One region of the Streptomyces sp. NBC_00358 genome, then DNA from elsewhere that is predicted to be linked to it. Evidence: riboswitches for the same ligand, from Rfam matches in the RefSeq annotation. Region 1 holds a riboswitch; each other region holds the start of a gene.
What was found. A riboswitch is a leader RNA that binds a small molecule or an ion and turns the genes downstream of it on or off. The one in region 1 is predicted to bind cyclic di-AMP.

Region 2: another riboswitch for cyclic di-AMP. It lies ahead of OHT01_RS21150 (M23 family metallopeptidase); the one in region 1 lies ahead of OHT01_RS11160 (M23 family metallopeptidase).
Region 3: another riboswitch for cyclic di-AMP. It lies ahead of OHT01_RS23675 (transglycosylase family protein); the one in region 1 lies ahead of OHT01_RS11160 (M23 family metallopeptidase).
Region 4: another riboswitch for cyclic di-AMP. It lies ahead of OHT01_RS07065 (M23 family metallopeptidase); the one in region 1 lies ahead of OHT01_RS11160 (M23 family metallopeptidase).

The regions. Positions count from the first base shown of each region.
Region 1 is NZ_CP107976.1:2,700,871-2,708,202, reverse strand. Features, by position in the region: gene OHT01_RS11175 (DNA gyrase/topoisomerase IV subunit A) at 1-1,083, opposite strand, end outside; gene OHT01_RS11170 (M16 family metallopeptidase) at 1,432-2,793, shown strand; gene OHT01_RS11165 (M16 family metallopeptidase) at 2,790-4,178, shown strand; cyclic di-AMP (ydaO/yuaA leader) riboswitch at 4,393-4,551, shown strand; gene OHT01_RS11160 (M23 family metallopeptidase) at 4,564-5,328, shown strand; gene OHT01_RS11155 (GntR family transcriptional regulator) at 5,525-6,220, shown strand; gene OHT01_RS11150 (HPr family phosphocarrier protein) at 6,443-6,724, opposite strand; gene OHT01_RS11145 (bifunctional acetate--CoA ligase family protein/GNAT family N-acetyltransferase) at 6,901-7,332, shown strand, end outside.
Region 2 is NZ_CP107976.1:4,986,556-4,993,887, forward strand. Features, by position in the region: gene OHT01_RS21110 (amino acid permease) at 1-235, shown strand, start outside; tRNA gene OHT01_RS21115 (tRNA-Lys) at 356-428, shown strand; gene OHT01_RS21120 (DUF1731 domain-containing protein) at 616-1,566, shown strand; gene OHT01_RS21125 (GTP cyclohydrolase II) at 1,555-2,208, opposite strand; gene OHT01_RS21130 (MarR family winged helix-turn-helix transcriptional regulator) at 2,353-2,862, opposite strand; gene OHT01_RS21135 (dihydrofolate reductase family protein) at 2,949-4,088, shown strand; tRNA gene OHT01_RS21140 (tRNA-Met) at 4,250-4,323, shown strand; gene OHT01_RS21145 (PP2C family protein-serine/threonine phosphatase) at 4,525-5,709, shown strand; cyclic di-AMP (ydaO/yuaA leader) riboswitch at 6,038-6,192, shown strand; gene OHT01_RS21150 (M23 family metallopeptidase) at 6,204-7,217, shown strand.
Region 3 is NZ_CP107976.1:5,541,170-5,548,501, forward strand. Features, by position in the region: gene OHT01_RS23655 (nucleoside triphosphate pyrophosphohydrolase) at 1-1,065, shown strand, start outside; gene OHT01_RS23660 (globin domain-containing protein) at 1,228-2,439, opposite strand; gene OHT01_RS23665 (cytochrome P450 family protein) at 2,652-3,923, shown strand; gene OHT01_RS23670 (transglycosylase family protein) at 4,238-5,107, shown strand; cyclic di-AMP (ydaO/yuaA leader) riboswitch at 5,291-5,483, shown strand; gene OHT01_RS23675 (transglycosylase family protein) at 5,488-6,186, shown strand; gene eno (phosphopyruvate hydratase) at 6,532-7,332, shown strand, end outside.
Region 4 is NZ_CP107976.1:1,710,264-1,717,595, forward strand. Features, by position in the region: gene OHT01_RS07045 (thiamine pyrophosphate-binding protein) at 1-579, shown strand, start outside; gene OHT01_RS07050 (Glu/Leu/Phe/Val dehydrogenase dimerization domain-containing protein) at 576-1,754, shown strand; gene OHT01_RS07055 (TetR/AcrR family transcriptional regulator) at 1,966-2,586, shown strand; gene OHT01_RS07060 (SGNH/GDSL hydrolase family protein) at 2,989-3,774, opposite strand; gene OHT01_RS07065 (M23 family metallopeptidase) at 4,143-5,036, opposite strand; cyclic di-AMP (ydaO/yuaA leader) riboswitch at 5,039-5,197, opposite strand; gene OHT01_RS07070 (tyrosine-protein phosphatase) at 5,829-6,626, shown strand; gene OHT01_RS07075 (DUF6126 family protein) at 6,649-6,765, opposite strand; gene OHT01_RS07080 (helix-turn-helix domain-containing protein) at 6,795-7,332, opposite strand, start outside.

The DNA of each region.
Region 1 (7,332 bases):
CTCCTTGAGGCCCAGGGTGAGCGGCTGACCGTCCACCAGTGCCACGTTGTTGATGCCGAAGGACTCCTCCATCGGCGTCAGCTTGTAGAGCTGTTCGAGGACCGCCTCCGGCACGAAGCCGTTCTTGATCTCGATGACCAGGCGCAGTCCGTGCGCACGGTCGGTGAGGTCCTTGACGTCGGCGATTCCCTGGAGCTTCTTCGCCCCGACCAGGTCCTTGATCTTGGCGATCACCTTCTCCGGGCCGACGGTGAAGGGCAGTTCGGTGACGACGAGGCCCTTGCGGCGCGCCGTGACGTCCTCGACCGACACCGTGGCACGGATCTTGAACGTGCCGCGGCCCGTCTCGTACGCGTCCCTGATCCCGGAGAGGCCGACGATCCGGCCGCCCGTGGGCAGGTCGGGTCCCGGAACGTGCTTCATCAGCGTCTCGAGGTCGGCGCCCGGGTACCGGATGAGGTGGCGGGCGGCGGCGATGACCTCGCCGAGGTTGTGCGGCGGCATGTTCGTGGCCATGCCGACGGCGATCCCGGACGAGCCGTTGACCAGAAGGTTCGGGAAGGCGGCCGGCAGGGCCACCGGCTCCCGCTCCTGGCCGTCGTAGTTGGGCGTGAAGTCGACCGTGTCCTCGTCGATCGACTCGGTCATGAGCGACGTCGCGTCGGCCATCCGGGCCTCGGTGTAACGCATCGCGGCAGGCGGGTCGTCGTTGCCGAGCGAGCCGAAGTTGCCGTGACCGTCGACCAGGGGCAGCCGCATGGAGAAGGGCTGGGCCAGACGCACCAGGGCGTCGTAGATCGACGCGTCGCCGTGCGGGTGGAGCTTACCCATGACCTCGCCGACCACGCGGGCGCACTTCACATAGCCGCGGTCGGGACGCAGGCCCATCTCGTTCATCTGGTAGACGATGCGACGGTGCACCGGCTTGAGGCCGTCGCGGGCGTCCGGCAGGGCTCGCGAATAGATGACCGAGTACGCGTATTCGAGGAAGGAGCCCTGCATCTCGTCCACGACGTCGATGTCGAGGATCTTCTCCTCGTACGAGTCGTCGGGCGGCGGGGTCTTCGTGCTGCGGCGGGCCATCGCTGCTGCGGCTCCTTCACAGTCTCTGCCGGGGCATGAGCGGGTTCTGACGCGCACCATTGTGGACCGCCCCACTGACAACGCCGACCGCGACCCGTCCGTAGCGCCTCCGCGACGCGTCCCGCGGGTGTGGCCGAGACCGTTCCCGGGCAGCCCTCGGGCCGGGTGCCCGGCGGCCAGCGAACTCGCCCGCGGTGGTTCTCGGAGCATTCTCCGAGGCGTGTCAGGGACACGCGTAAGTCTCGCTCTCGGCGTACGAGGTGCGGGAACTTCGCCAGGCGTCCGCGCGCTTGCATACAGTGGCAGGACCGACAGGAATGACGCAGTTCCGCGATCGAAGGGACGTACATGCCCATGGGTCACACGGCCACAGCTGAGGCAGGCTCCGGCGGCCTGACAGCGACCGAGCACCGCCTGGCCAACGGCCTGCGCGTGGTGCTCTCCGAGGACCATCTGACCCCGGTCGCGGCGGTGTGCCTCTGGTACGACGTCGGCTCGCGCCACGAGGTCGAGGGCCGGACCGGACTCGCCCACCTTTTCGAACACCTGATGTTCCAGGGCTCCAAGCAGGTTCACGGCAACGGTCACTTCGAGTTCGTCCAGGGCGCCGGCGGCTCGCTCAACGGCACGACGAGCTTCGAGCGCACCAACTACTTCGAGACCATGCCCACCCACCAGCTGGAGCTCGCCCTCTGGCTGGAGGCCGACCGCATGGGTTCGCTGCTGGCCGCGCTGGACGACGAGTCCATGGAGAACCAGCGCGACGTCGTCAAGAACGAACGTCGGCAGCGCTACGACAACGTGCCGTACGGCACCGCGTTCGAGAAGCTCACCGCGCTCTCGTACCCCGAGGGCCACCCGTACCACCACACGCCGATCGGGTCGATGGCGGACCTGGACGCGGCCACCCTGGAGGACGCCCGCGCGTTCTTCCGCACCTACTACGCGCCCAACAACGCGGTTCTGTCGGTCGTGGGGGACATCGACCCGGAGCAGACGCTCGCCTGGGTCGAGAAGTACTTCGGCTCGATCGCCGGGCACGACGGCAAGGCCGCCCCGCGTGACGGCTCGCTGCCCGACATCATCGGCGAGGAACTGCGCGAGGTCGTCGAGGAAGAGGTCCCGGCGCGCGCCCTGATGGCGGCCTACCGGCTCCCGGAGGACGGCACGCGCGCGTGCGACGCCGCCGACCTCGCGCTCACCGTCCTCGGCGGCGGCGAGTCCTCCCGGCTCTACAACCGGCTCGTACGCCGTGACCGCACCGCCGTCGCGGCCGGGTTCGGCCTGCTGCGGCTCGCCGGAGCGCCCTCCCTGGGATGGCTGGACGTGAAGACGTCCGGCGACGTCGAGGTCCCGGTCATCGAGGCCGCCGTCGACGAGGAGCTCGCCCGGTTCGCCGAGGAGGGCCCCACGGCCGAGGAAATGGAGCGCGCGCAGGCCCAGTTGGAGCGCGAGTGGCTGGACCGGCTCGGCACCGTCGCGGGCCGCGCCGACGAACTGTGCCGGTACGCCGTCCTGTTCGGCGACCCGCAGCTCGCCCTGACCGCCGTGCAGCGCGTCCTCGACGTCACCGCACAGGAGGTCCAGGAGGCCGCCAAGGCCCGCCTGCGCCCCGACAACCGCGCGGTGCTCGTCTACGAGCCGACCACCGCCGAAGCCACCGAAGCGGCTGGCTCCGCCGACGAGACCGACGAGGAGGCGGCGAAGTGACCGAGCTCGCCACCATGGACTTCCACCCGCGGCCCGAGGCCGGCCAGCCGAAGCCGTGGGCGTTTCCCGCCCCCGAGCGCGGCACCCTGGACAACGGCCTGACCGTGCTGCGCTGCCATCGACCCGGCCAGCAGGTCGTCGCCGTCGAGGTCATCCTCGCCGCGCCGCTCGATGCCGAGCCCGCGGGCCTGGACGGCATCGGCACGATCATGGCGCGTGCCTTCTCCGAGGGCACCGACAAGCACTCGGCCGAGGACTTCGCCGCCGAACTGGAGCGCTGCGGCGCCACGCTCGACGCGCACGCCGACCACCCGGGCGTTCGCCTGTCCCTCGAAGTGCCCGTCTCACGCCTGGCGAAGGCGCTCGGACTGCTCTCCGACGCCCTGCGGGCACCCGCGTTCGCGGACAGCGAGGTCGAGCGGCTGGTGCGCAACCGGCTGGACGAGATCCCGCACGAGACGGCCAACCCCGCCCGCCGTGCCGCCAAAGAGCTCTCCAAGGAGCTGTTCCCGGCGACCGCGCGCATGTCGCGCCCGCGTCAGGGCACCGAGGAGACCGTCCAGAAGATCGACTCCGCAGCGGTACGCGCCTTCTACGAGAAGCATGTGCGCCCCGGCACGGCGACCGCCGTCGTCGTCGGAGACCTGACCGGTGTCGACCTCGACGAGCTGCTCGGCGACACGCTCGGCTCCTGGACCGGTTCGTCGGCCGAGCCCCGTCCCGTGCCGCCGGTGACCGCCGACGACACCGGCCGCGTGATCATCGTCGACCGCCCCGGCGCCGTCCAGACGCAGTTGCTCATCGGCCGGGTCGGCGCCGACCGGCACGACCGTGTGTGGCCCGCCCAGGTACTCGGCACGTACTGCCTCGGCGGCACCCTCACCTCGCGCCTGGACCGCGTCCTGCGCGAGGAGAAGGGCTACACCTACGGCGTGAGGGCGTTCGGCCAGGTCCTGCGCTCCGCGCCGGACGGCACGGGCGTCGCGATGCTCGCCATCAGCGGCTCCGTGGACACCCCGAACACCGGTCCCGCGCTCGACGACCTGTGGAAGGTGCTGCGCACCCTCGCGGCCGAGGGACTGACCGACGCCGAGCGTGACATCGCCGTGCAGAACCTGGTGGGCGTGGCGCCCCTCAAGTTCGAGACGGCCGCGGCCGTCGCGAGCACACTCGCGGACCAGGTCGAGCAGCACCTGCCGGACGACTACCAGGCGACGCTGTATCAGCAACTCGCCGCCACAGGAACCGTGGAGGCCACCGCGGCGGCCGTGAGCGCCTTCCCGGTGGACCGTCTGGTGACCGTTCTGGTGGGCGACGCGGCGCAGATCGCGGAGCCCGTCAAGGCTCTCGGAATCGGTGAAGTCAGCGTGGTGGCCGCCGAGTAGAGCTCGCGCGGCCGAGGGGCCCTGGTGACTGAAGAGTCATCAGGGCCCTCTTTTTCGCGGACAACGCCCCCAAGATGTCCGTATTGGTACGGAGGTTGCCCTTCTGCTCTGTGGGATGCGCTACAAAAACCGTGATCCGTTTGTTGTTCGAAAGACGTCCCGCTTAGCGTCGGTCCGTCTGTTCGTCACGTAGTGCGCCGCGCCCGCGGCAACCGGACAGTCATCGCCGAGTCCCCATGGCGCGAGCCAGGGGAGCCGGGGACCCACACGTAGTCCCTGGGGTGAATCGGACGCCCTCCCCGGAGGGAGCCCGTAGGAGACCTTCCTGCTCCGAACCCGTCAGCTAACCCGGTAGGCGAGAGGGAAGGAAAGGACCAGCCCCTACATGGCGTTCTCCTGTGGCACCGGCAAGCATCGTCGTCCGAGCCGGGTGCACAGCACCACCAAGACCGCCGTCGGGGTCGCGGCGCTCACCACCACCGGTGTGATCGGAACTCTGGGCTCCCCCGCGTTCGCCGCGGAGTCCCCCGTGGAGCAGACCGGGCTGACCCAGGCCGTCACCCTCGGCGACTCGGTCGCCGACCAGGTCGACGCCCAGGCCTTCGCGCAGCAGCGCGCCGCCGACGAGGCCGCAGCGCGCAAGCAGGCCGAGCAGACCGCGCGCAAGCACGCCGCCGAGCAGGCCGCGAAGCTGCGTGAGACCAAGGAGCGCGCCGCCCGCGAGGCCGAGCGCAAGCGCCTGAACACCTTCGTCATCCCGATCACCGGTTCGTACATCTCCACCGGGTACCAGGCGAGCAGCAGCCTCTGGTCCTCCGGCAGCCACACCGGCGTCGACTTCCACGCCGCCTCCGGCACCTCGGTCCACGCCGTCGGCTCCGGCACGGTCGTCACGACCGGCTGGGGCGGTGCCTACGGCAATCAAGTCGTGATCAAGATGCACGACGGCACGTACACCATGTACGGCCACCTGTCGTCCATCGGTGTGTCCGTGGGGCAGACGGTCACCCCGGGGCAGCAGATCGGCCTCTCCGGGGCCACCGGCAACACGACCGGACCGCACCTTCACTTCGAGGCCCGTACGACCGCCGAGTACGGCTCGGACATCGACCCGGTCGCGTACCTGCGTTCGCACGGCGTCAACGTCTGACGACCGCTTCGCGGCTTCTTCGCCGCTTTCGATGCCCCGGCTCACCGAGCCGGGGCATCATCGTTTCCGGAGGCCGTATGTCCAAAAAATATCCATGGATTCAGGCCTGCCATCGGAAATTCAGGCTTCCTGCAATAGAGTCACTGAACAAGCGTCAATCGATGGCGTTTCGCGGGGATTAAAGCGGAGGTCGGTCATGCGTATTCCGGCGCACTCGGTATGCACGGCGATCCGTGACGACATCGTCGCGGGTGTCTACGAGCGCGGCGGCCGGCTCACCGAGGAACTGCTCGCGCGGCGCTACGGCGTCTCGCGTGTCCCCGTGCGCGAGGCGCTGCGCACCCTGGAGGCCGAGGGCTTCGTCGTGACCCGCCGGCACGCGGGGGCGTGCGTCGCGGAACCCACGGAGCAGGAGGCCGCGGATCTCCTGGAGATGCGCATGCTGCTGGAGCCGCTGGGTGCCGCCAGGGCCGCCCAGCGGCGCACGGAGGCCCATCTCAAGGTGCTCCGAGGCCTGGTCAGACTGGGCCAGGAGCGTTCCAGGAGGGGCCACAGCGAGGATCTGCGCTCGCTGGGCGGCTGGTTCCACGAGACGCTCGCACAGGCCTCCGGAAGCCCCGCCCTGACCTCCACCCTCGCCCAGCTGCGCCACAAGATCGCCTGGATGTACTCGGTGGACGCGCCCGCCGATCCCGTGGAGTCCTGGGCGGAGCACGGCGGCATCGTGGACGCGGTCGCCCGCGGTGACAGCGAGCGGGCCCGCGCGATCACGGCCCTGCACACCGAGCGGGCGACGGCCGTGCACCGGCTCCGGTTTCCCGGCGGCGGTGATCGGCCGGACCGTGTGAGAAGTTCGCAACATCCCGTAAACATGTTGGGCCCGCGTCATTAACACGGGCGCCGTATACAAAGAGGGATATTCGGCAGGGGCTCATTTCTGACGCCCTTTTATTCGCGTGTCCGGAATTTCCGTGCGCGCTATTCCTGTGACCGCCGCGCGAGGGTTGCGCGCGGCACCGATGAATTCCCGGGCAAGGTACGGAAAACGGCCGGGTCGCGCCCTCCGGGAAGGGTGGCGCGGCCCGGCCGTATGGGTCCTGGGGGCCCTGTGGGCTCAGACGGTCTCGGGGAGCTCGTCGAGCCCCTCGGCGACCAGCTTCGCCAGACGGTCCAGGGCGGCGTCCGCGCCCTCGGAGTCCGACGCGAGGACGATCTCCTCGCCGCCCTGGGCGCCCAGGCCGAGGACCGCGAGCATGGAGGCCGCGTTGACGGGGTTGCCGTCGGACTTGGCGATCGTCACGGGGATGCCGGAGGCCGTGGTGGCCCGGACGAAGATGGAGGCGGGGCGGGCGTGGAGGCCCTCGGTCCAGCCGACGTTGACGCGGCGCTCAGCCATGTGATGCTGCCCTTCAGGTTTTCAGGGTTGTCTAGACCAGTGTTCCATATCGTGAGGCGTGCCCGGACGGTCCCCCGTTCCGCCCGCCGCGGCGCCGGTCCGCGGCCCCGGTCCGGCGTCCGTCCACCTCAGACTGCCTCGCGCCGTTGTCGTACGCGAGCCGTACTCTGGGCCCCATGCAGACCTCGTCTGACCGGCACGAGTACCCAGCCCACTGGGAGGCCGACGTGGTGCTGCGCGACGGCGGCACCGCGCGCATCAGGCCCATCACCGTCGATGACGCCGAGCGCCTGGTCAGCTTCTACGAGCAGGTCTCCGACGAGTCGAAGTACTACCGCTTCTTCGCGCCGTATCCGAGGCTGTCCGCCAAGGACGTCCACCGCTTCACGCACCACGACTTCGTGGACCGGGTGGGCCTCGCCGCCACGGTGGGCGGCGAGTTCATCGCCACCGTGCGCTACGACCGCATCGACGCCGAAGGAAGGCCCGCCTCCGCGCCCGCCGACGAGGCCGAGGTCGCCTTCCTCGTACAGGACGCCCATCAGGGCCGCGGCGTCGCCTCGGCGCTGCTCGAACACATCGCGGCCGTGGCCCGCGAGCGGGACATC
Region 2 (7,332 bases), 2.3 Mb from region 1:
GGTGATCGCGGTCGTCTGGGTGGCCGTCATCACGGTCCTGTTCATGCTGCCCCAGGTCTCCCCGGTCACCTGGGAGACGTTCAACTACGCCCCGGTCGCGGTCCTGGCCGTCCTCGGCTTCGCGGCGGCCTGGTGGCTGGTCTCGGCCCGGCACTGGTTCCTCAACCCGGACCACCAGCGCACGATCGCCCGCGAGGCCACCCGCAAGGGTGCGCCCGAACCGGTCGATCCCTGACCTTGTGCGCTTTTGGCGCGGCCGGGTCCCGATACCCGATCGGAGTCCCGGCCGCGTCCCGCTATGCTCGGGGATGCATCGGCGCGAGCCGGTGTGCCGCAACGGCGTTGTCCGGTGCGGGGACCCTTAGCTCAATTGGCAGAGCAGTGGACTTTTAATCCATTGGTTGTGGGTTCGAGTCCCACAGGGTCTACGACTGCGGGAGAGGGGAAGCCCCCCTCAGGACCGCTGGGCAGCGCCCGGACCGGCTTCGGCCGATCCGGGCGCTGTCTCGTTTCCGGGCCCGGCCCGGGCCGGTGGGCGCGCCAGTCTGCCCGCAAATATTTGAACGCGTTCAGTTTTCTGCGCTAGGCTCCCCGCATCACACACGGGGGAGCCTGATGAAGATAGTGATCCCTGGGGGAACCGGACAGGTCGGCGCGATCCTGAACCGCGCGCTGACCGCCGGGGGCCATGAGGTCGTGGTCCTGACCAGGCGGCCGGCGCGCGACCGTGAAGTCCTGTGGGACGGAGAGACCTTGGGGCCGTGGGCCGAGGTGATCGACGGAAGCGATGTCGTGGTCAACCTGGCCGGGCGCAGCGTCAGTTGTCGCTACACCGCGGCGAATCTGCGGGCCATGATGGACTCGCGCGTGCGCTCCGCCCGAGTCGTGGGCGAGGCGATCCGGGCAGCGGCCCGGCCTCCCCGGGTGTGGCTGCAGATGAGCACGGCCACCGTCTACGCCCACTCCTTCGATGCGCCCAACGACGAGGCGACCGGTGTGCTCGGCGGTGCCGAACCCGGCGTGCCGGGCTACTGGGCCTACAGCGTCGAGATCGCGAAGGCCTGGGAGCGCGCGCAGGAACAGGCCGAGACCCCGGACACGCGCAAGGTCGCCCTCCGCTCGGCGATGGTGATGAGTCCCGACCGGGGCGGTGTCTTCGACGTCCTGCTGCGACTGGCGCGGCTCGGCCTGGGCGGCCCGGTCGCGGGCGGCGGGCAGTACGTGTCCTGGATGCACGACCGCGATTTCGTTCGCGCGGTCGAGTTCCTGGCCGCCCGGGACGACCTCGCGGGGCCGGTGAACCTGGCCGCTCCCGTTCCGCTGCCCCAGCGCGCGTTCATGCGCGCGATGCGAGCGGCGTGGGGTGTCCCGGTGGGTCTGCCCGCGACGAGGTGGATGGCCGAGGTCGGCGCGTTCGCGCTGCGGTCGGACACCGAACTCCTGCTGAAGAGCCGCCGTGTCGTTCCGGGCCGCCTGCTCGAAGCGGGCTTCGCCTTCGACCATGTCCACTGGCCGGAGGCCGCCGACGACCTCGTGCGGCGGGTGCGCGGGGCGTCAGCCCGCTGAGAGGCCCGTCAGCTCGCTCGCGTCCGAGAGTTCCGGCAGCGGGAGCGTGTGCTGGGTCTGGAGGACCTTGGCGCGCAGGTAGCGGACGTTGTGGGCGGTGGTGAAGACGCCCGTCGGGACCCGGTGGGAGACCGTGATGCCGAGGTCGCGGAGCTGTTCGGCCTTGTCCGGGTTGTTGGAGAGCAGGTCGAGGGAGTCGATGCCGAGGGCCCGGAGCATCTGGGCCGCCGCCGTGTAGTCGCGGTCGTCCTCGGGCAGGCCGAGGGCCGCGTTGGCGGCGTACGTGTCGAGGCCCTGGTCCTGGAGGGCGTACGCGTCCAGCTTGTTGTAGAGGCCGATGCCCCGGCCCTCCTGACGCAGATACAGCAGGACGCCGCCCCGGTCCGCGATCTGCTCCACCGCCTCGCGGAGCTGGGGTCCGCAGTCGCAGCGGGCCGAGCCGAAGACATCGCCGGTCAGGCACTCGGAGTGCAGTCGCACCAGCGGGTTCGCGCCGGGCTCACCGAGGACGACGGCCAGGTGCTCCTTGTCGTCCTCCAGGCCGTGGAAGGTCACGAGTTCCCCGTCGACGGAGTAGCCGTCGCCGAAGCGCAGGGGCACGCGGACGCGGGTGCGCACGGTGGCGGTGGGGTGGTCGCGCATGGTGTCTCTCCGTCCAACGGGTTCGTACGAGATGGTGCTTCAGATTTGAAGCACTACCTCGGGAGGAGACCCTACATCTGCTTCAAACTTCAAGCAATGGGGTTCGGGTCCCTAGCGGCGGCGGACAGCGGTCCGACCTGTCCCTCATGAGGAGCAGGAACGCCGTCGCCACGGCAGATCTTCCCCGGAGGCCCCCGAATTCCCTTCCTGGATCGCCCGGGTGATGGTTCCGCAGATCTCGTCCAGCCGTTCCACCTGCTCGGGCGTCAGATGGTCGAAGATCGCCGTCCGCACCGTCTCGACGTGTCCCGGCGCCACCCGCTCCAGGAGGGCCATGCCCTCGTCGGTGAGGACGGCCATGTGCCCGCGCTTGTCGGTGGGGCAGCCCTCCCGGCGTACGGTGCCGTCCTTCTCCAGCCGGGTCACCGCGTACGTCAGACGGCTGCGGGTGATCTTCTGGGCCTCGGCGAGGTCGGTCATCCGCAGCCGCCGGTCCGGCGCCTCGGACAACTTGGCCAGGATGGAGTAGTAAAGGTGGGGCATCCCCGCCTCCGCCTGCAGCCGGCGGTCGATGGCGTCCTCCAGGAGGGAGGACGCGGAGAGGTACGAGCGCCAGGCGCGCTGTTCGGCGGCGGTGAGCCAGCGGGTCGTCATGAGACCAGTCTAGGTATTGTTTAAAAATTGAACCACTATGCGCGTGTGATCCGACTGCCCGCGTGTGATCCGGAGGATGCGTTCCGATGCCCCGTCCCCACGTCCTGTTGTCCGCCGCCGTCTCCCTCGACGGCTTCCTGGACGACACCGGCCCCGAGCGGCTGCTGCTCTCGGGCCCGGCCGACTTCGACCGGGTCGACGAGGTGCGGGCGTCCAGCGACGCGATCCTGGTGGGCGCCGGCACGCTGCGTACGGACAACCCGCGGCTCCTGGTCAACTCCGCCGAACGGCGGGCGGCCCGCGTCGCCGGCGGCCGCCCCGAGTACCCCCTGAAGGTCACCGTCAGCGGTTCCGGCGACCTCGATCCGCGGGCGCAGTTCTGGCACACCGGCGGCGAAAAGGTCGTCTACACGACGGACGAGGGCGCGCGGCGGGCAGCGGCCCTGCTGCACGGGCTCGTCGGGGTCGACGTCGTGGCGACCGGGCCCGAACTCGACTGGCGGGTGCTGCTGGAGCACCTCCACGACGTACGGGGCGTGCGCCGGCTGATGGTCGAGGGAGGCGGCAAGGTCCACACCCAGCTCGTGCGCGAGGGCCTCGCCGACGAACTGCAGCTCGCCGTCGCCCCCCTCTTCGTCGGACAGCCGGACGCGCCGAGGCTGTTCGGTCCCGGGGCCTACCCGCTGGGCCGGCTGCGGCTGGTGGAGACCCGGCCGGTCGGGGACGTCGTGCTCATCCGCTACGTCCCGACCGCGCCCGGCACCGGCCCGCTGGCCGCCGCGGCGGACCGGCACTGGCTGGAGCTCGCCTGTGAGCTGGCGGCGCTGTGCCCGCCCTCGAAGACCGCGTTCAGCGTGGGCGCCGTGGTGGTCGCGGCCGACGGGACCGAGCTGGCCCGGGGCCACTCCCGTGAGGGCGACGACCCCGTCGTGCACGCCGAGGAGGCCGCCCTCGCCAAGATCGACCCGGCCGATCCGCGGCTGCCCGCCGCCACCGTCTACAGCAGCCTGGAGCCGTGCGCCCACCGCGCCTCCCGGCCCGTTCCGTGCGCCCGGCTCATCCTCGACGCCGGTGTGCGGCGGGTCGTCACCGCCTGGCGCGAGCCCGACACCTTCGTCGCGGACGCCGACGGGAACGGACTCCTCGCCACGGCGGGCGCCGAGGTCGTCGTCCTTCCCGAGTACGCGGACCGGGCCCAGGCCCCCAACCGGCATCTGCCGGGCTAGACCCCCCGTTCCGCTCCCGCCCCCCGGCCTGGCTGCCCCGCCGAGCCCGGCCGGACGCCGTCCGCCGCGGGCGCCGGAGGGTGCCCGCCGGCGACGCTGAAGGGGCGCGTTTAAACGGGTGTGCTCGGGGTCCCGCGGATGGCGTACACTGGTCTTAACGACGCGGGGTGGAGCAGCTCGGTAGCTCGCTGGGCTCATAACCCAGAGGTCGCAGGTTCAAATCCTGTCCCCGCTACTCAAGGCCAAGGGCCGGAACTCGGATTCACGAGTTCCGGCCCTTGGTGTTTGCCCACGAGTTCTCCCTGGCCGGTTCTCCCGCAGCCGGTTCACCAACCGGCCACCCGGGCCGATTCCCTCCGGCGCCCGTCCCCCGGTGCCGTCCCCCGGTCGGGCCACACCGGTCGCCCCCTGTCCCCGCTCCGGGTCTTCTGGACGGGTGGGGCAGCCAGGACGTGAGCAGCGAGCGGGGAAACCCCCTGACCGGGCCGGCGGGCCCCCGCCGGCCGTCCCCGGGAGCGGCGCGCCGCCCGCCCCGACGGCAGGGACTCCCCGCAGGATCTCCCTCGCGCGCGCCTTCGTCCGGACCCTGCCCGCACTGCTCGTCGTCGTCGGGCTCCTCTACGACTACTTCACCCCGGGGGACTACACCGCGGCCCCCTTCCTCACGGCCGCGCCCCTGGTCGCCGCTCCCCTCTACTCGCTGCGCGGCACCGTCGTCACCGGCGCCCTCGCCGTCGGCGCGCTGCTCGTGGTCCACTGCGTGCTCGGCATCGTCCTGCACGTCGACGCGGTCACCGAGGTGATCACGGTGGCGACGGCCGCCGTCCTCGCCGTCCTCATCAACATCGTGGTCCGGCGCGGCGACGAACGGCTCGCCTCCGTCCGGGAGATCGCCGAGTACGCGCAGCGCGCCGTGCTGCCCGAGCCCGAGGCGCGGATCGACGGCCTCGATGTCGCGGCCCGGTACGAGGCGGCACAGGAGGACGCGTTCATCGGCGGGGACCTGTACGCGGTCCAGGACTCCCCGCACGGCGTGCGGCTGATCGTCGGGGACGTACGGGGGAAGGGGATGACCGCCGTGGCCGCCGTCGCCGTGGTGGTCGGCGCGTTCCGGGAGGCCGCGGAGCAGGAGGCGACCCTGGAGGGGGTCGCCCGGCGCCTGGAGCGGGCGCTGACCCGGCCGGGCACCCTGCACGAGAGCCCTGACGCGTTCGAGGAGTTCACCACCGCCGTCCTCGCGGAGATCCCGCACGACGAGGACGTCGTCCGCGTCGTCAACCGCGGTCATCCGCCACCCCTGGTCCTGCGTCCCGACGGCACGCTCGTCACCCTCGCCGCCGAGCCCTTCGCGCTGCCGCTCGGGATGGGCGAGCTGGGCACCTGGCCCGACCGGGCGATACAGGACCGCTTTCCGCGCGGGGCGACGCTGTTCCTGTACACCGACGGGCTGTCCGAGGCCCGCGATGAGCACGGGAGGTTCTACGATCCGGCCGCGTGGCTGGCCGGACGGGTCTTCCCCGGCCCCGACGCGCTGCTGACCGGCCTCGCCGAGGCGGTCCGCCGGCACACCGGCGGCGCCCTCACGGACGACATGGCGCTGCTGGCCGTCCGGCGCATCTGAGCGATGTGTTCGCCGACGGGCCCCGCGGCGCCCGGGCGGCCTTTCCGGTCCTGCGCGCACCGCCTTTCACGGCATCCGCGCAAGGCCTTGTGCGGCTCCGTCACGAACGGTGACCGGCCGGTCCCCCTCCGCATGACGTCTGACATGCCATCAGGTGAACCCGTGTCGACAGGGCGTGGCCAACTCGCCCGTTTTTCATCGCTCATGACCTCAAAGTCCCGGCCAAGAGCCGTTAATGATCAGTCGGAACATCTTGGAATCCGGTGCCTGAGTCTATTAACGTTCGATAACGCAGTGCGGTCGTCCCAGCCGTCACAAGAGACGGCTCCGTGCGCACGCGCCGAATCCCGCAAGGGAACCGGGGACCCATCACGTGGGGTGAATCGAACGTATTCCGCTGTGGAAGCAGTGGTCGTACGCGCGTAGGAGACCTTCCTTCTCCGAACCCGTCAGCTAACCCGGTAGGCGGCAAGGAAGGAAAGGAGCGCGCCCACGTGGCGTCCAACCCGCCTGCTCAGCCAACCTCGTTCCCGCCGAACGACACGCAGACCTTCGGCTACGGCAAGGACGAGGGACCCTGGGAGGAGTGGAACCCCACCGAGGATTCCGTTCTGCCGAATCGCGGCCGGCACCGCACGGGCAAGCAGCGCGGCGGAGGACTCGCCCGCAGCTCCACCGTCCTCGGCGTCGGTGTCATAGCCGCGGTCGGCGGGGGTGGCATCGCCAGCGCCGCGCCGGGCAATGCCCCCGTCTCGATCTCGCTGCCCGACCTGTCGTCGGTCACCCACTCCGCCGAAGCCCTGATCTCGCACGGCGGATCCAGCACCCCCAAGGGCTCCACGACTCCGCTCACCAGCGTCGGCCTGACCAGCGCCGACGCGGCGCAGGGCGCCACGGACGCCGGTTCGGCGCTGCGCGCCCGCATCATGCAGCAGGCCCAGTCGCAGCAGGCCCACGCCGACAGCACCACGCATCAGGCCGCCCTGACCGCCGCCGTGAAGAAGAACGCGGACGACGCCGAGGCCAAGGCCGACGCCGTGAAGAAGAAGGCGCTGGAGACGGCCAAGGCGAAGGCCGAGACCGAGCGCCTCGCCGAGCTCGCCAAGAGCTACACGCTGCCGACCTCGTCGTACACCCTGACCTCCCGCTTCGGTGAGGCCGGGGCCCTGTGGTCCTCCGGGTACCACACGGGACTCGACTTCGCGGCGCCCACCGGCACGCTCATCAAGGCGATCCACAGCGCCACCGTCACCGAGGCTGGCTGGGCCGGATCGTACGGCTACCGCACGATCCTCACCCTCGACGACGGTACGGAGCTCTGGTTCTGCCACCAGTCGTCGATCAGCGTCCATGTGGGCCAGAAGGTCGCCACCGGCGATGTCATCGGGCGGGTGGGCGCGACGGGCAACGTCACCGGGCCGCACCTGCACCTCGAAGTGCACCTCGGCGGCGCCGCCACCGCCAGCGACCCGATGCCCTGGCTCCAGGCCAGGGGCCTCAACCCCTGACCCGTACGGCCCCTGAACGAGTCGTACGGCATCCGACGCGCGTCGCCCCCGACGTGTGCCGCACGACCCCGCCCGCCCCTGACTCCCCGCCGATCCGCGCTGTTCCCTGATCTCC
Region 3 (7,332 bases), 2.8 Mb from region 1:
ACCGCCGCCGGCGCGGCCACCGTCGGGGCGACCGCCGCCGACCCCGGCCGTGTCGTCCTGCTCACCACCAGCCACCGGGTCGCGCCCGGTCTGCTGTCCTGGCCGGCCTGGCAGGCGCTGCACGGCGCCGACCGGGTGCTGTGCGCGGACGCCGGGCACCCGCAGCTGCCGTATCTGCGCGAGGCCGGCGTCACCGTGGACCTGGAGTCCCCGACCGCGGAGGACGTGGTCGACGCGTGTGCCGGCGGCCGCTCGCTGGTTGTCGTCGCCACCGGTGAGGGCGAGTCCCGGCTCACCGACGGTCTGGCCCGGCTGGCCGGCTCCGGCCGCATACGGATGCCGGACCTGGAACTGCTCCCCGCCTCGTACGACCTGCCGGGCGCCCGGCTGCTCGACCTCGTCCAGGTGATGGACCGCATCCGCGTCGAGTGCCCCTGGTCGTCGCAGCAGACACACAAGGGCCTGGCGAAGTACGGCATCGAGGAGGCGTACGAGCTCGTCGAGGCCATCGAGGAAGGCGACCGGGACGAACTGCGCGAAGAGCTCGGTGACGTCCTGCTCCAGGTCGTGTTCCACGCGCGGATGGCAGAGGACCACGAGGAGGCCCCCTTCTCGATCGACGACGTGGCCGGCGGCATCGTCGCCAAGCTGATCCACCGGCACCCCCATGTCTTCGGCGACGAGAAGGCCACGACGCCCGAGGAGGTCCGGGAGCACTGGCTGCGGACCAAGGCCGAGGAGAAGCGGCGCACCTCCGTCACCGAGGGCGTCCCGCTCGGCCAGCCGGGCCTGGCGCTGTCGGCCAAGTTGTCGTCCCGGGCGCGTACGGCGGGACTTGACGTTCCGCTGCCCGCGGGAGAGGGCGTGGGGTACGAGCTGCTGGCGATGGCCGTCCGCGCCGAGGCCGAGGGCGTGGACCCGGAGGCGGCGCTGCGCGCGGCGGCACGGACCTACCGGGACGCGATCCGCGGGGCGGAGGGCGTGGAGACGGACGGGGACGAGGACGCCGACGAGTACGGCGCCGGGGACGACGAGGACCACACCGGGGACGACGGAGGACGGTAGCGGGTCGGCGGCCGCGTCGGCGGCCAGAACGACAGCGAGGGCGGGAAAGAGGGCGGGAAAGAGGACGACAGCGAGGGGCGGGAAAGAGGGGGGAGGGAGAAGCAGGCGGAAAGGGCGAAGGGGAGAGGGGGAGAAGGGGCCGGGTAGGGGGTGGGGGCCGGTTCAGGGTCCCGGAGCGCGGCCTGCCGGGTTGTGCCAGGCCGGCGGGGGGCGGTCGAGCAGCCACTCCGCCGCGCCCACCGGGCGCGGACGGCTCTCTCCGGTCGGCGGCAGCGGGTCGTGGAAGACGCGGTCGGCCGGTGTCCCGAGGGCGGGGAGGGCCGCGCCGACCTCCTCGACGAGATCGGGCGGACCGGCGACATAGACGTCGTGCCGGGACCAGCCGGCCCGGTTGCCCAGCGCGGTGAGCAGCCGTTCGGTCGCCTGGGCCTTGGGGCGGCCCGGCGCGGGGGTGATGACGGTGACGGCGAGCTCGGGGAGCCGGGCCCGCAGGCGTTCGAGGGCGGGCCGGTCGTAGAGGTGCGCGATGTCGCGGGCGACGAGGAACAGCCGGGCCTCGTGGGCGGTGTCGAGCTGTTCCAGCAGGGCCTTCACCGGTGCCCAGCCGGTGCCGGCCGCGATGAGGGTGAGGGGCCGGCCGGGCGGCGTCCGCAGTGTGAGTCTGCCGCCGGGCGCGCCCAGCCGCAGGACATCGCCCACCCGGGTCCGCCGGACGAGGGCGGTGGAGAGCAGGCCGTCCTCGACGCGGCTGATGTGCAGGTCGAGGGTGCGGTCGGCGCGGGGCGCGTTGGCGAGGGAGTAGGGGCGCCAGACGCACGGCAGATGGGGCACGCTGACGCTGACGTACTGACCGGGGGAGTGGGTGAGCCGTTGCCGCGGCCGCAGGGTGAGGACGACGAGATCGTCGCCGTGCCGGGTGCGGGAGACGACCTCCGCGTCCCACCACGGGGGTTCGCCGTGATGCCGGGCCTCCCCGGCGCCCTGCATCATGAGCTGCGCGATCGAACCGTACGCCTCGGCCCAGGCCTTCTCGGCCTCGGTGCTCCAGGCCGAGCCCGCGACGACCGCGAACGCGGCGATCAGGCTCGCTCCGACGGCTGCGTAGTGCTCCGGCCGGGTCAGGTACTTGCGGTGGTCGCGGCCGAGATCCCGCAGATACCGCGGCAGGTCCGGATCCTCCAGCCCGTCCATGACGAAGGTGAGCGCCGCGAAGAGCCGGTCCCGCTGCCGTTCCATGTCCTGCGGGAGGTCCGCCGGGAACAGCGCGCGGAGCTCCGGGTGGTGGCGGAAGAGATGCGAGTAGAAGTACTTGACCGCGAACTCGGCCCGTCGTTCCACGACCGCGAAGCTGGATCTGAGTATTTCGGGGTCCACCGCGTGAATGTAGGGAGGTGCCGAGAGGCGGAGTCAAACAGCAAGCCATGTCGGGACAGCCCGGGGTGAAGCGGGCGTGGACGGCCCCCGTCCCCGTCTCCGTCTCCCCCGTCTTCGTCCCCGTCGCCGTCACGCGCCCCGGGTCGCCGCCGGTGTGCCGTCCGGTCGCCGGTCGGCCGGGCGTCGCCGCCCCCTGCGGATACGGTCGGGGAGTGACCGAGCACGAAACCCCTGCCAGCCCCGCCCCCGAACTCTTCACCTGGGAGTTCGCCACCGACCCCTACCCGGCCTACGCCTGGCTCAGGGAGCACGCGCCGGTGCACCGCACCCGGCTGCCCAGCGGGGTGGAGGCCTGGCTCGTCACGCGGTACGCCGACGCCAAGCAGACGCTCGCCGACCAGCGGCTGTCCAAGAATCCCGCGCATCACGACGAACCCGCGCACGCGAAGGGCAGGACCGGGATCCCCGGGGAGCGCAAGGCCGAGCTGATGACGCATCTGCTGAACATCGACCCGCCGGACCACACCCGGCTGCGGCGGCTCGTCAGCAAGGCCTTCACACCCCGGCGCGTCGCCGAGTTCGCCCCACGGGTGCAGGAGTTGACGGACCGGCTCATCGACGACTTCGCGGCCAGGGGATCGGCGGACCTCATCCACGAGTTCGCCTTCCCGCTCCCCATCTACGCCATCTGCGACCTGCTCGGCGTCCCGCGCGAGGACCAGGACGACTTCCGGGACTGGGCGGGAATGATGATCCGGCACGGAGGCGGGCCGAGGGGTGGGGTGGCCCGGTCCGTGAAGAAGATGCGCGGCTATCTCGCCGAACTCATCCACCGCAAGCGGGAGGCGCTGACGCCGGAGCCCGCACCGGGCGAGGACCTCATCTCCGCCCTCATCCGCGCCTCGGACCACGGCGAGCACCTCACCGAGAACGAGGCCGCCGCCATGGCCTTCATCCTGCTCTTCGCCGGGTTCGAGACCACCGTCAATCTCATCGGGAACGGGATGCACGCCCTCCTCACCCACCCCGGGGAGCGGGCTCGCCTCCAGGCCTCCCTCGCGGCCGGGGAGAGCGGGCTGCTGGAGACGGGCGTCGAGGAACTCCTGCGCTACGACGGGCCCGTGGAGCTGGCCACCTGGCGGTTCGCGACCGAGGACGTGCGGATCGGCGGGCAGGACATCGCGGCCGGCGACCCCGTGCTCGTGGTCCTCGCCGCCGCGGACCGTGACCCCGAGCGCTTCGAACAGCCGGACACGCTCGACCTCGCGCGACGTGACCTTCAGCACTTGGGTTACGGCCACGGCATCCACTACTGCCTGGGCGCGCCGCTCGCCCGGCTGGAGGGCCAGACCGCGCTCGGCACACTCCTCGGCCGCCTTCCCGACCTCCAACTCGCTGGAGAATCGGCCGATTTGCGCTGGCGTGGTGGGCTCATTATGCGTGGATTGCGCACGCTTCCTGTGGAGTTCACCCCGGTCAAATAGTCCTTGATCGGTTCATCGGCGACCCTTCGGAATCCCGTCGAGGGGGTTCTTCCGCATACCGGAAAGAGCGCCCTTCCGGCTACCGGAACGTGACGGTCCGTCAAATCTGTGATCTTCACGTGATCTGTACTGCATCGACTTGTAACCAGCGTTCGAGTGCGGCTACCTTCACCCATCAACGCGGCACCTGCGCTTCTTACTTCGCAGGAGCCGCGGTGCTCCCCCGCTGTCACGCGAAAGGCTTCCGCATGCTCTCCGGGAACGGCCGTCACCGTCGCCCTCGTCAGGCCCCAGCCCTCATCGTCGCCGCGGGCGTGACCGGATCGGCCATCGTCATCCCGTTGCTCGCCGCGGCGAGTGCGAACGCGGCCGACGGGACCGTCTGGGACCAGGTGGCGCAGTGCGAGAGCGGTGGCGCGTGGAGCGCCGACCAGGGCAACGGGTACTACGGCGGTCTTCAGCTCGACCAGGAGGACTGGGAGGCGCACGGCGGTCTCGCCTACGCGTCGAGGCCTGACCAGGCCAGTCGCTCGCAGCAGATAGCCGTCGCCGAGAAGCTGCTCGACGAGCAGGGCGTCGCGGCCTGGCCCAGCTGTGGACCGCTCTCCGGCCTCAGCAAGAACTCGGCCGGGGTCCAGGTCGACACGGGCGTGGCCGGCGACTCGGCGAGTGCCGGGAGTGATGCCGGTTCAACCGGCTCATCCGGTTTGTCCACTTCGTCCGACCTGCTTGGTTCGATCGACGGTGACTCCTCGGGCGCGACCGACGGTGCCGCGAAGTCCAGTGCCTCGCCGAGTCCCAGCGCCTCGGCCAAGACGGCCGACAAGAGTGACGAGTCGGGCAAGTCCGGACGGAAGGACGCTTCTTCGGGCGCCTCCGTCGCCGCGAGCACCGGCACCGGGCGGCACCGCGGCACGGATGCCTCGGAGGGTGCGACCGCCGGTCCCACCGACAGCGCGACCGGACGGCACGCCTCCGGCGTCTCCAGCGTTTCGAGCGACATCACCGACAACTCGTACGCCAGAAAGAACATCTGGAATGTTTCCGACGTCCTCGGCCTTGAGGACGGGTCGGGCTACCTGGCCGCCGCGGCCGCCGCGGCCACCGATGCCGCGGACACCGGTCCCGGCCTCGTCGTCCCAGGTCGGAGCATTGCCGTCACCGCCGAAACGGTGCAGAACTAGCGGGAGTTCGCGTCACGGTTCGCTGTGGAATGTCCGGTTTGGTGCGAGTGAGACATGAGTCTCAGAAGCCCTGATCGTCTTTGAATTTCCGCCGATCGACTGCTTACGGTCGTGACTGCTCGCCACAGCGGGCTCCGACGGTCGCAACGCCGAATCCTGCCAACGGCCGTACGGGAACAGTCGTCGCGTCATGCGCCGTAGGCAGGAGCGGGGGACCCAGGTAGGCGCCGGGCCCGGGAGTCGAGAGACACCTGGGAACGGCTTGGGGTTAAGTCGCGTGCCGGACGTCCTGGAGACAGGGCCGAAGGTGCGCGGCCGGGCAACTCAACCGGCCCGAACCCGACAGCTCACCTCGCAGGCGTCGGTGAGGGGATCACTCCATGCTGTTTTCCAGCAAGGGCAAGCACCGCCGTCCGAACAAGGCCACCCGCGTCGCCGCGCTCGCCGGTGTCACCGGTGTCGCCATCGCCGCCCCGCTGATGGCGGCAGGCAACGCATCCGCCGCCACCGCCTCCGAGTGGGACGCCGTCGCCCAGTGCGAGGCCGGCGGCAACTGGTCGATCAACACCGGCAACGGCTACTACGGCGGCCTGCAGTTCTCTTCCTCCACCTGGGCCGCGTACGGCGGCACCGCCTACGCCTCGACCGCCGACCAGGCCTCGAAGTCGCAGCAGATCGCCATCGGTGAGAAGGTCCTCGCCGCGCAGGGCAAGGGTGCCTGGCCGACCTGCGGCACCGGCCTGTCCAGCGCCGCCTACAGCGGTGGCGCCACGACCCCGTCGACCTCCTCCTCGTCCTCGTCGTCGAGCGGCGCGCAGAGCACCACCACCCGTACGACGGAGCAGCCCGCCTCGCGTTCCGCGGAGCGCCCCGCCGCCCAGAAGACCGTCACCACCCCGACCGGCAAGAAGGTCAAGAAGGGTGACGGCGAGTACAAGGTCGTCAAGGGCGACACCCTCAGCTCGATCGCCGAGAAGAAGCACGTCAAGGGCGGCTGGCAGAAGCTGTTCAAGCTGAACAAGGACATCGTCGCCGACGCCGACTTCATCTACCCGGGCCAGCAGCTGCACCTCGGCTGAGTCCGGCGGCGCGCCGGCTGACGTGGTCACCTTCGGCGGAGGGTGACCGTGATCCCCGGACGTGCGCGGCCCGGCCCCGCTGAAAGACAGCTCCCTCGTAGGCCGGGCCTCCGCTCCGGAGGCCCGCCGAGGTCCCCGTCCCCACGGGCTCCCCGCTCCGGTGCGTGTTCCCCCGCACGCGCCGGAGCGGGGTTTTTTCCTTCTTTTTTGTTCCGTTCAGGAACAATAGGTAGTCTCACTTCTGCTCAAGGGGTGGTCGATCGGCTGGCCGATCCCCTCGGGCCGGATAGGCTCATCCCGCGGGGCTGCCAAGCCCCGCATACCCGCGTCACATCCCAGAAGGAGATGCTCGTGCCGTCCATCGACGTCGTCGTAGCCCGGGAAATCCTGGACTCCCGAGGCAACCCCACGGTCGAGGTCGAGGTCGGCCTCGACGACGGCAGCACGGGTCGTGCCGCCGTTCCGTCCGGCGCCTCCACCGGAGCCTTCGAGGCCATCGAGCTCCGTGACGGTGACCCCAACCGCTACCAGGGCAAGGGTGTCGAGAAGGCCGTCCTGGCCGTCATCGAGCAGATCGGCCCGGAGCTCGTCGGCTACGACGCCACCGAGCAGCGCCTGATCGACCAGGCGATGTTCGACCTGGACGCCACCGACAACAAGGGCTCGCTCGGCGCCAACGCCATCCTCGGCGTCTCGCTCGCCGTCGCGCACGCCGCTTCCGAGGCGTCCGACCTGCCGCTCTTCCGCTACCTGGGCGGCCCGAACGCGCACCTGCTGCCCGTTCCGATGATGAACATCCTGAACGGCGGGTCGCACGCCGACTCGAACGTGGACATCCAGGAGTTCATGATCGCCCCGATCGGCGCGGAGTCCTTCTCCGAGGCCCTGCGCTGGGGCACCGAGGTCTACCACACCCTCAAGTCCGTCCTGAAGTCCAAGGGCCTGTCCACCGGCCTCGGCGACGAGGGCGGCTTCGCCCCGAACCTGGACTCCAACCGCGCCGCGCTCGACCTCATCATCGAGGCCATCAAGCAGGCCGGTTACGTCCCCGGCGAGCAGGTCGCGCTCGCTCTCGACGTCGCCGCGTCCGAGTTCTACAAGGACGGCAAGTACGAGTTCGAGGGCAAGTCCCGCTCGGCCGCCGAG
Region 4 (7,332 bases), 990 kb from region 1:
CGGGCCGGAGCCCTGGTGGCCGCGCGGAACGCCGAGACCGCCGGGCGCGACGCCCGCTGGATCCCGTACCTGCGGGCCGTGCGTTCCGTCCTCGCCGAGGACGCCGTGATCACCTCGGACAGCGCCCAGTGCTGCTACTACGGAGCACTCCCCCACCTCCCGCTCGGCCCCGGGGGCCGCTATCTTCACCCGACCGGCTTCGGCACGCTCGGCTACGCGCTGCCCGCGGCGATCGGCGCCAAGGCGGCGTGCCCCGACCGTCAGGTGGTGGCGCTCAGCGGGGACGGCGGCCTCCAGTTCACGGTGCAGGAACTGGCGACCGCGGCACAGCTGAACCTCCCGCTGCCCGTCGTGGTCTTCGACAACGGCGGCTACGGGGAGATCCGCGACGAGATGGCCGCCCGGGGCGACACGCCCACGGCCGTCGACCTCGCGCCGGTCGACCTGCCCGCCCTGGCCCGCGCCTACGGAGGACAGGGCACGCGCGCGTACAGCCCGGACGAGCTGGCCGCCGCGCTCAGCGAGGCACTGCGCACCCCCGGCCCCACCCTGATCGCCATCCCCGAGGAGACCCGATGACCGCCCCCCTGATGACGCTCACCTGGACGGACCATGTCACCGGCCGTCCGGGATTCCTCGTCGTCGACCGGCTCGTGCGCGGTGTCTCCAGCGGCGGTCTGCGGATGCGGCCGGGCTGCACCCTGGAGGAGGTGGCCGGGCTCGCCCGGGGCATGACCATGAAGGAAGCTCTGCACTACAACCCCGAGGGCCGGTACATCCCGCTGGGCGGCGCCAAGGGCGGTATCGACTGCGACCCCCAGGACCCGGCGGCGTACGGGCTGCTGGTGCGCTATCTGCGCGCGATGCGCCCGTACATCGAGGCGTTCTGGACCACCGGCGAGGATCTCGGGCTCAGCCAGGACCTGGTCGACCGGGCCGCCGAGGAGGCCGGGCTCGTCTCGTCCATCCAGGCCGTGTACCCGCTGCTCGACGACGAGACGGCGGCCCGCGGACGGCTCGCGGACGCCTTCGCGGTCGAGGTGGACGGTATCGGGCTCGACGAACTCGTCGGCGGCTGCGGCGTCGCCGAGTCCGTGCTCGCCGCCCTGGACCGGGCCGGGGTGGAGTACGCGGGAACCCGCGTCGCCGTGCAGGGGCTCGGCACCATGGGCGGGGCCACCGCGCGGTTCCTCGCGCGCGCGAGGCTCACGATCGTCGCCGTCGCCGACATCAAGGGAACCATCGCGAACCCGGACGGCCTCGACGTCGAGGCGCTGCTCGCGGCACGGGACACGTACGGGACGGTCGACCGCGCGGTACTGCGCGACGCCGACCGTGAACTCCCCGGTGACGCCTGGCTGTCCGCCGACGTGGAGGTGCTGGTGCCCGCCGCGGTCTCGTACGCGATCGACACGGCGAACCAGCAAGGGATCAGGGCCCGTTGGATCGTCGAGGCGGCCAACATGCCCGTCCTGGCGGACGCGGAGCTGCTGCTCGCCGCGCGCGGGGTCACCGTGCTGCCGGACGTGGTGGTCAACTCCTGCACGAACGCCTGGTGGTGGTGGACCCTGTTCGGCGACATCGGCGCGGACGCGGACGAGGCGTTCGCCCACACGCGGCGCTCCATGCGCGCCCTGATCGACCGGACGCTCGCGCGCGCGGAGGCCGACGGTACGACGCCGCGGGCCGCCGCCCACGCCATCGTCACGGACCGGCTGCCGGTCATCGCGGAGCGGTTCGGGTGGTACCGGTGACGGCCCGGGGCCGGTGACGCCACCCCGCCGCGGGCTCGTCGGGGCCCCGGCGGGACCGCCGCCCGGTCACGCTGTCGATCCGCGCCGAGGACGCCGTTCCCCGGCGGGAACCGCGGAGCGGCCCGGGCCCGGGCCGACCCGGCGCGGGGCGCCGGACGCAGGCGTCAACTCCTGCCGGACCGCTCCCGGAAGGGCTGTGTAGGGTTGCCGCGTGGCGAGAGTGCGGTTGAGCGTGGCGGAGCGGCGCGAGGAGTTGCTGCGGGCCGCCGTCGAACAGATCGAGGCGCGGGGCGTGGCGGCGGTACGGATCGCCGACGTGGCCTCCTCCCTCGGCGTGAGCAACGCGCTGGTGCTGTACCACTTCTCGACGAAGGAGAAGCTCGTCGCCGCCGCGTTCACCTACGCGGCCGAGGACGACCTCGCCCATCTGCGCAAGCTGCTCGGCCGCCGTACGACGGCGCTGCGACGTCTTCGGGCCGCCGTGCGCTGGTACGCCCCGACGGGACAGGCCAAGGGCTGGCGCCTGTGGATCGAGGGCTGGGCGGCCGCCCTGCGGGAGCCCGCGCTGCGCGAGGTCACCCGTGATCTCGACCGCCAGTGGAAGGCCGCGATGACCGAGGTGATCGCGGAGGGAGTGGCCGCGGGCGAGTTCCGCTGCCCCGACCCGGCGAGTTCGGCCCTCCGGCTGACGGCGCTGCTGGACGGGCTGGCCGTCCAGATGACCGCTTACTCGGGAGCCGTGTCACGGGCGCGGACCCAGGAGTGGGTGGACGAGGCCCTCGCCCGTGAACTGGGCCTTGAACGCGAGGCGTTGATGGCGGCGGTCCGCTAGGGCGTGTTTCGAAAGTCCCGTCTGGCTCGCGACGCCTGGCACGGCACTCCCCCAAGCTCTTCGAGCAGGGGGGACCCCCACGCCGCGCTGTCGGGATCGCCCGAGTACGCCCAGTACGCGGACGACCCTCCGCCTTGCGATGCACCGCACCAGACGCCGCGAGCCCCGCCCTCCGGGCGGACGACGCTACTTTCGAAACACGCCCTAGTACGCGCCCGCCCCTGCGTGATCGCCGGCCGGGCGTGCCCACGCGACCCGCGGCGGTTCGCGGCCGGCCCCGCGCCGTCGGCCCCGCCCCGGCCGGCGTCGGGGCGGACCGGGGCGGGTGCGGCTGTGACGCCGTGCCGACGTGCCCACCGGAGCGGAGTGGTCCGGTGACGGCGCGACCGGGGTGGTCCTGCCTCAGGCCACCGACTCGATGCGCATCTTGATGTCGTCCGGTGACAGGGCACCCTTGGCCGCCACGTGATCGCCCGAGGACTCCCCGCGCAGCCGCCGTCCGATCCACGGGACCAGGTACTCGCGCGCCCACTGGATGTTGTCGCGGCGCATTTCGAGCGTGCCGCGCGGCGGGAGGGGCGGCCAGGGCTGGTCCGGGTCGGCGGGTACCTCCAGGCCGAGTACCTGTCCGGCCCGGAGCGCCACCCGGGTGTGCCCCTCGGGTGAGAGGTGCAGTCGGTCGCCGTCCCAGGCGCGCCGGTCCTGGATCGTCTTCAGGGACCAGAGGTCGAGGACGGGACAGCCGTAGCGGTCCGCGATGGCCCGCACATGTCCGTTGTAGGTGGCGATCTTGCCGCGCAGATGCTTGAGCACGGGGACGCCTCGGGTGTCGAAGCCGGTGGTCACCATGACGGTGCCGACGGCCGAGGTGAGGTCTGCGACCGCGCGCTCGAAGCGCTCCGCGACCTCGTCGGGGTCGGTGCCGGGGCGGATGATGTCGTTGCCGCCCGCGCAGAACGAGACCAGTTCCGGGCCGAGCTCCTTGGCCTTCAGGAGCTGGGTCTCGACGATCTGGTCGAGAAGTTTGCCGCGCACGGCGAGATTGGTGTAGTTGAAGTCGCCCTCGGGTCGCCGGTCCGCGAGAAGTACCGCGAACCGGTCGGCCCAGCCGACGAAAGCCCCGTCGGGCCCAGGGTCGCCGACGCCCTCGGTGAAGCTGTCCCCCACCGCCACGTACGACCCGATCACTGATCTGTTGTCACTCTTCGAATCGTCTGCCACATCGACCCATGATTCACCTTCGGATGTGAGCTACGCGACCGTAGGGAAGGGTTGACGGGCGGTGAGATAAACCACTCGCCAAGCATTGGTCAACTCTGGAATAAGGCCCGGATCAAGGACGTTGAAGCAGCGATCACTCGATGGCCGGGACATCGCGGAGAATCGCTCGGCACGGTCGCACATGCCGCCGGACGACAGCTACTTTCGCCGTACACGCGCCTCGTGACGGAAAACCGCCGAAGGCCGGACCCCGGGAATCATGGGGTCCGGCCTTCGGCGGCGGTCCTGCTGTCAGGTCAGGAACGGGGCAAGCTCATGGAACTCGGGGTGACGCGTCAGCCGACGGCGACACCGTGCGACCGCAGGTAGGCGACCGGGTCGACGTCCGAGCCGTAGTCCGGCGTGGTGCGGATCTCGAAGTGCAGGTGCGGTCCGGTGACGTTGCCGGTCGCGCCGGAGAGGCCTATCTGCTGGCCCGCCGTCACGGTCTGGCCCGCCGAGACGGACAGCGAGGACATGTGGGCGTACTGGGAGTACTTGCCGTCGGCGTGCTGGATGACGACCTGGTTGCCGTAGGCGCCGCCCCAGCCGGCGGAGACGACGGTGCCCGCGGCGATGGACTTGATCGTGGTGCCGGTGGGGACCACGAAGTCCACGCCCGTGTGGTAGCCGCTGGACCACATGCTGCCCGCCACCTTGTAGCCGGTGCCGACGCTGCCGCCCTGGACCGGCAGGGTGTAGCCGGAACCGCTTTCGGCGGAGGCCGAGTTGGAGGGAGCCGTGTCGGCGGCCGGGGTCGCCTGGGTGGTCTTCGCCGCCGGGGCCGACGTGCGGGTGGCCGAGTGGGCGGCGCCGGCGAAGGCGGCCTTCTTGCCGAGCGACAGCTTCAGACCCGGGTGGATCAGCGACGGGTCGCCGCCGATGGCGGAGCGGTTGTCGGAGTAGATCTTCTTCCAGCCGCCGCTGACGTTGTGCTCGTCGGCGATCTTGGAGAGATAGTCACCGGCCCGCACCGCGTACGTCCTCGTCGTGACGGTCTTCTCGGCGGCGGGAGCCGCGGCCGCGGCCTTCTCGACATGCTGCGCGACGGCGGTGGCCGGGGTCGCGGCGTGGGCGCCCGTGGCTCCCATCAGAGGCAGCGCGAGCGCTGCGCCACCGGTTCCGGCCACGGCGATGGAGCGGGTGAAACGCAAGGACTTGGGACGGCGGTGCTTACCCTTCGCGGGCATGACGATTTCCTCTCCGGCGCCTGCGGGGTGAGCTGTCGGGTGCGGGCTGGAGATGCCCGGCCGCGCTGCTGCGCGGCTGTACCCCTAGCCTGTTCCGGAGTCCGGACAGGCACGGAACCTGTGGGTCCCCCGCTCCTGCCGTGTACGGGTGAGTTTGCGGATTCCGGGCGGCGGCAGGATTGGGCGTCCGTCCGGATTGAGGCAGAACGTAAGCGACATGAGAGCGCGTCGACAACTGTGCGCGGATTCCGTGCGCTCGCCTTTCTTGATCCATGGTGGAATTGCCGTCACCCTCCGTGGAATGACGATCTTCCGGGCCTCTCAACCTCCCCGGAATTGCGGGCCGGTTGAGAAATGGAGGCGGCAACTCATCGTCACGAATATGACGCTCCTCACGCGACTCGACCCAGGATGCGCTATTCCAGGGCCAGTTGTAATGAAGGCGCCATTTCGGGCAGAACAGTCAGATGCGATGCGGGCGGACATCCATCACATCCAGCACCCCACGTGAGCCGACACGCAAAACGGCGTGCATCAATGCCTCATATCGGCCGAATTCATTCCGCCAGGTCCGCACGGTCGCCCACAAGGCCGACCCTTCGGTGAATTCGAACATATGCACCTATTGGGCAACATCAACGCGGGCTCCGCGTCCGGGAGGCGTCGCCTGTGGACAACTCATTGCCTCAGGAACCCATGTCGTATCGTCGAGGGCGCGAGCCGCACACAACTGCCGACCAGCGACGCCGAGTCCAGCCCTGCGACGCCGGCGGCCGAATGAGGGGAGCCCCCGTGACCCAGCAGGTCCCGTCGACCGAGCCCGAGCTCGGCGGAGTGCGCAACTTCCGCGACGTGGGTGGCCTGCCCACCGCGGACGGCCGACGAGTGCGCTACGGGCACCTGTTCCGCAGCGGCCACCTCGCCCACGCCACGGAGGAGGACGCCGCGTTCCTCGCCTCCCTGGGGCTCCACACGATCTTCGACTTCCGCAATGCGGCCGACCAGAAGCTGGAGGGCCCGGACGTCGAATTGCCGGGCGTGCGGAACGTGAATCTTCCGCTGACCGACCCGGCGGACGGCAGTGAGTTCTGGAAGATGGTCCGCGACGGCGATCTCGACCAGTTGCGCGCGATCCTCGGCGACGGCAAGGCCGCGGCCCGGATGATCGGCTCCTACCGCACGATCATCAAGGAGCGCACGGCCGAGCACTCCCAGGTGCTGCGCGCGCTGGCCGAGGACAGCGTGCCCGCGCTGATGCACTGCGCCGCCGGCAAGGACCGCGCCGGACTGTCCATCGCGATCACCCTGCTCGCCCTCGGCGTCGAGCGCGACGCGATCGTGGCCGACTACCTGGAGTCGAACGCCACGCACCGCCGCTACAAGGTGCACCGCAACAACACCTCGGCCACCGCCTACTCCCCCGAGGTCATGGAGCTGCTCAGCCCCCTGTTCGACGCGCGCGCCGAGTACCTGACGGCGGCGTTCGAGACGGTCGAGGAGACCTGGGGCAGCGTCGACGTCTATCTGGAGCGGGGCCTGGGCATGACGCCGGAGCTGCGGGAGCGCCTGCGCGAGCGACTCCTGGACTGAACCGCACCCGGGACGCGGGCCGCTACTGGTTCTGCGCGCCCAGCGTGAAGAGCAGGTAGACGAAGGCCGCGAAGAGGTGGCCCACGGCGACGTAGATGATCAGCCGTACCCACAGGGCGCGCGGGAACTTCTCCTCCATGGACGGCCGGCGGGGTTCTGTGGGTTCCGTCATGACGTCTCTCCCGAGGTGGGGTGGCCCGTCGCCGGACCGAGGCACAGCGCGGCGACGGGGCTCTGCAGCAGGGTGTGTACGAAGAGGAGCTCGGCTCCGTCGCGCTCGGCGGCGGCGATGCGGTGCGGGGTGAGCGAGTCGAAGTGGGCGCTGTCCCCCGGTTCGAGGACGTGCGCGGTGTCCCCGAGGCGCAGCCTGAGCCGCCCCTGGAGGACGTACAGCCACTCCTCGCCCGGATGCACCCGCACGATGTCGCCCTGCGAGCCGTACGGAACGTGCACGCGCAGCGCCTGCATACCGCGGCCCGCGGCGCCGGCCTGCCAGTACGTCCAGCCGCCCGCAGGGGTCGGTTCCATGTCGGCCGCGCGCACGATCGCGTCACGGTCGGCGACCGTCTCGCCGAGCAGTTCGGAGACCGTCGTACCGTAGACACGGGCCAGCGTCAGCAGCATCGGCAGCGAGGGCTGGCGCTGTCCGGTCTCCAGACGGGAGAGGTGCGCGGGCGACAGCCCGGCGGCGCGGGCGGCGGCCTCC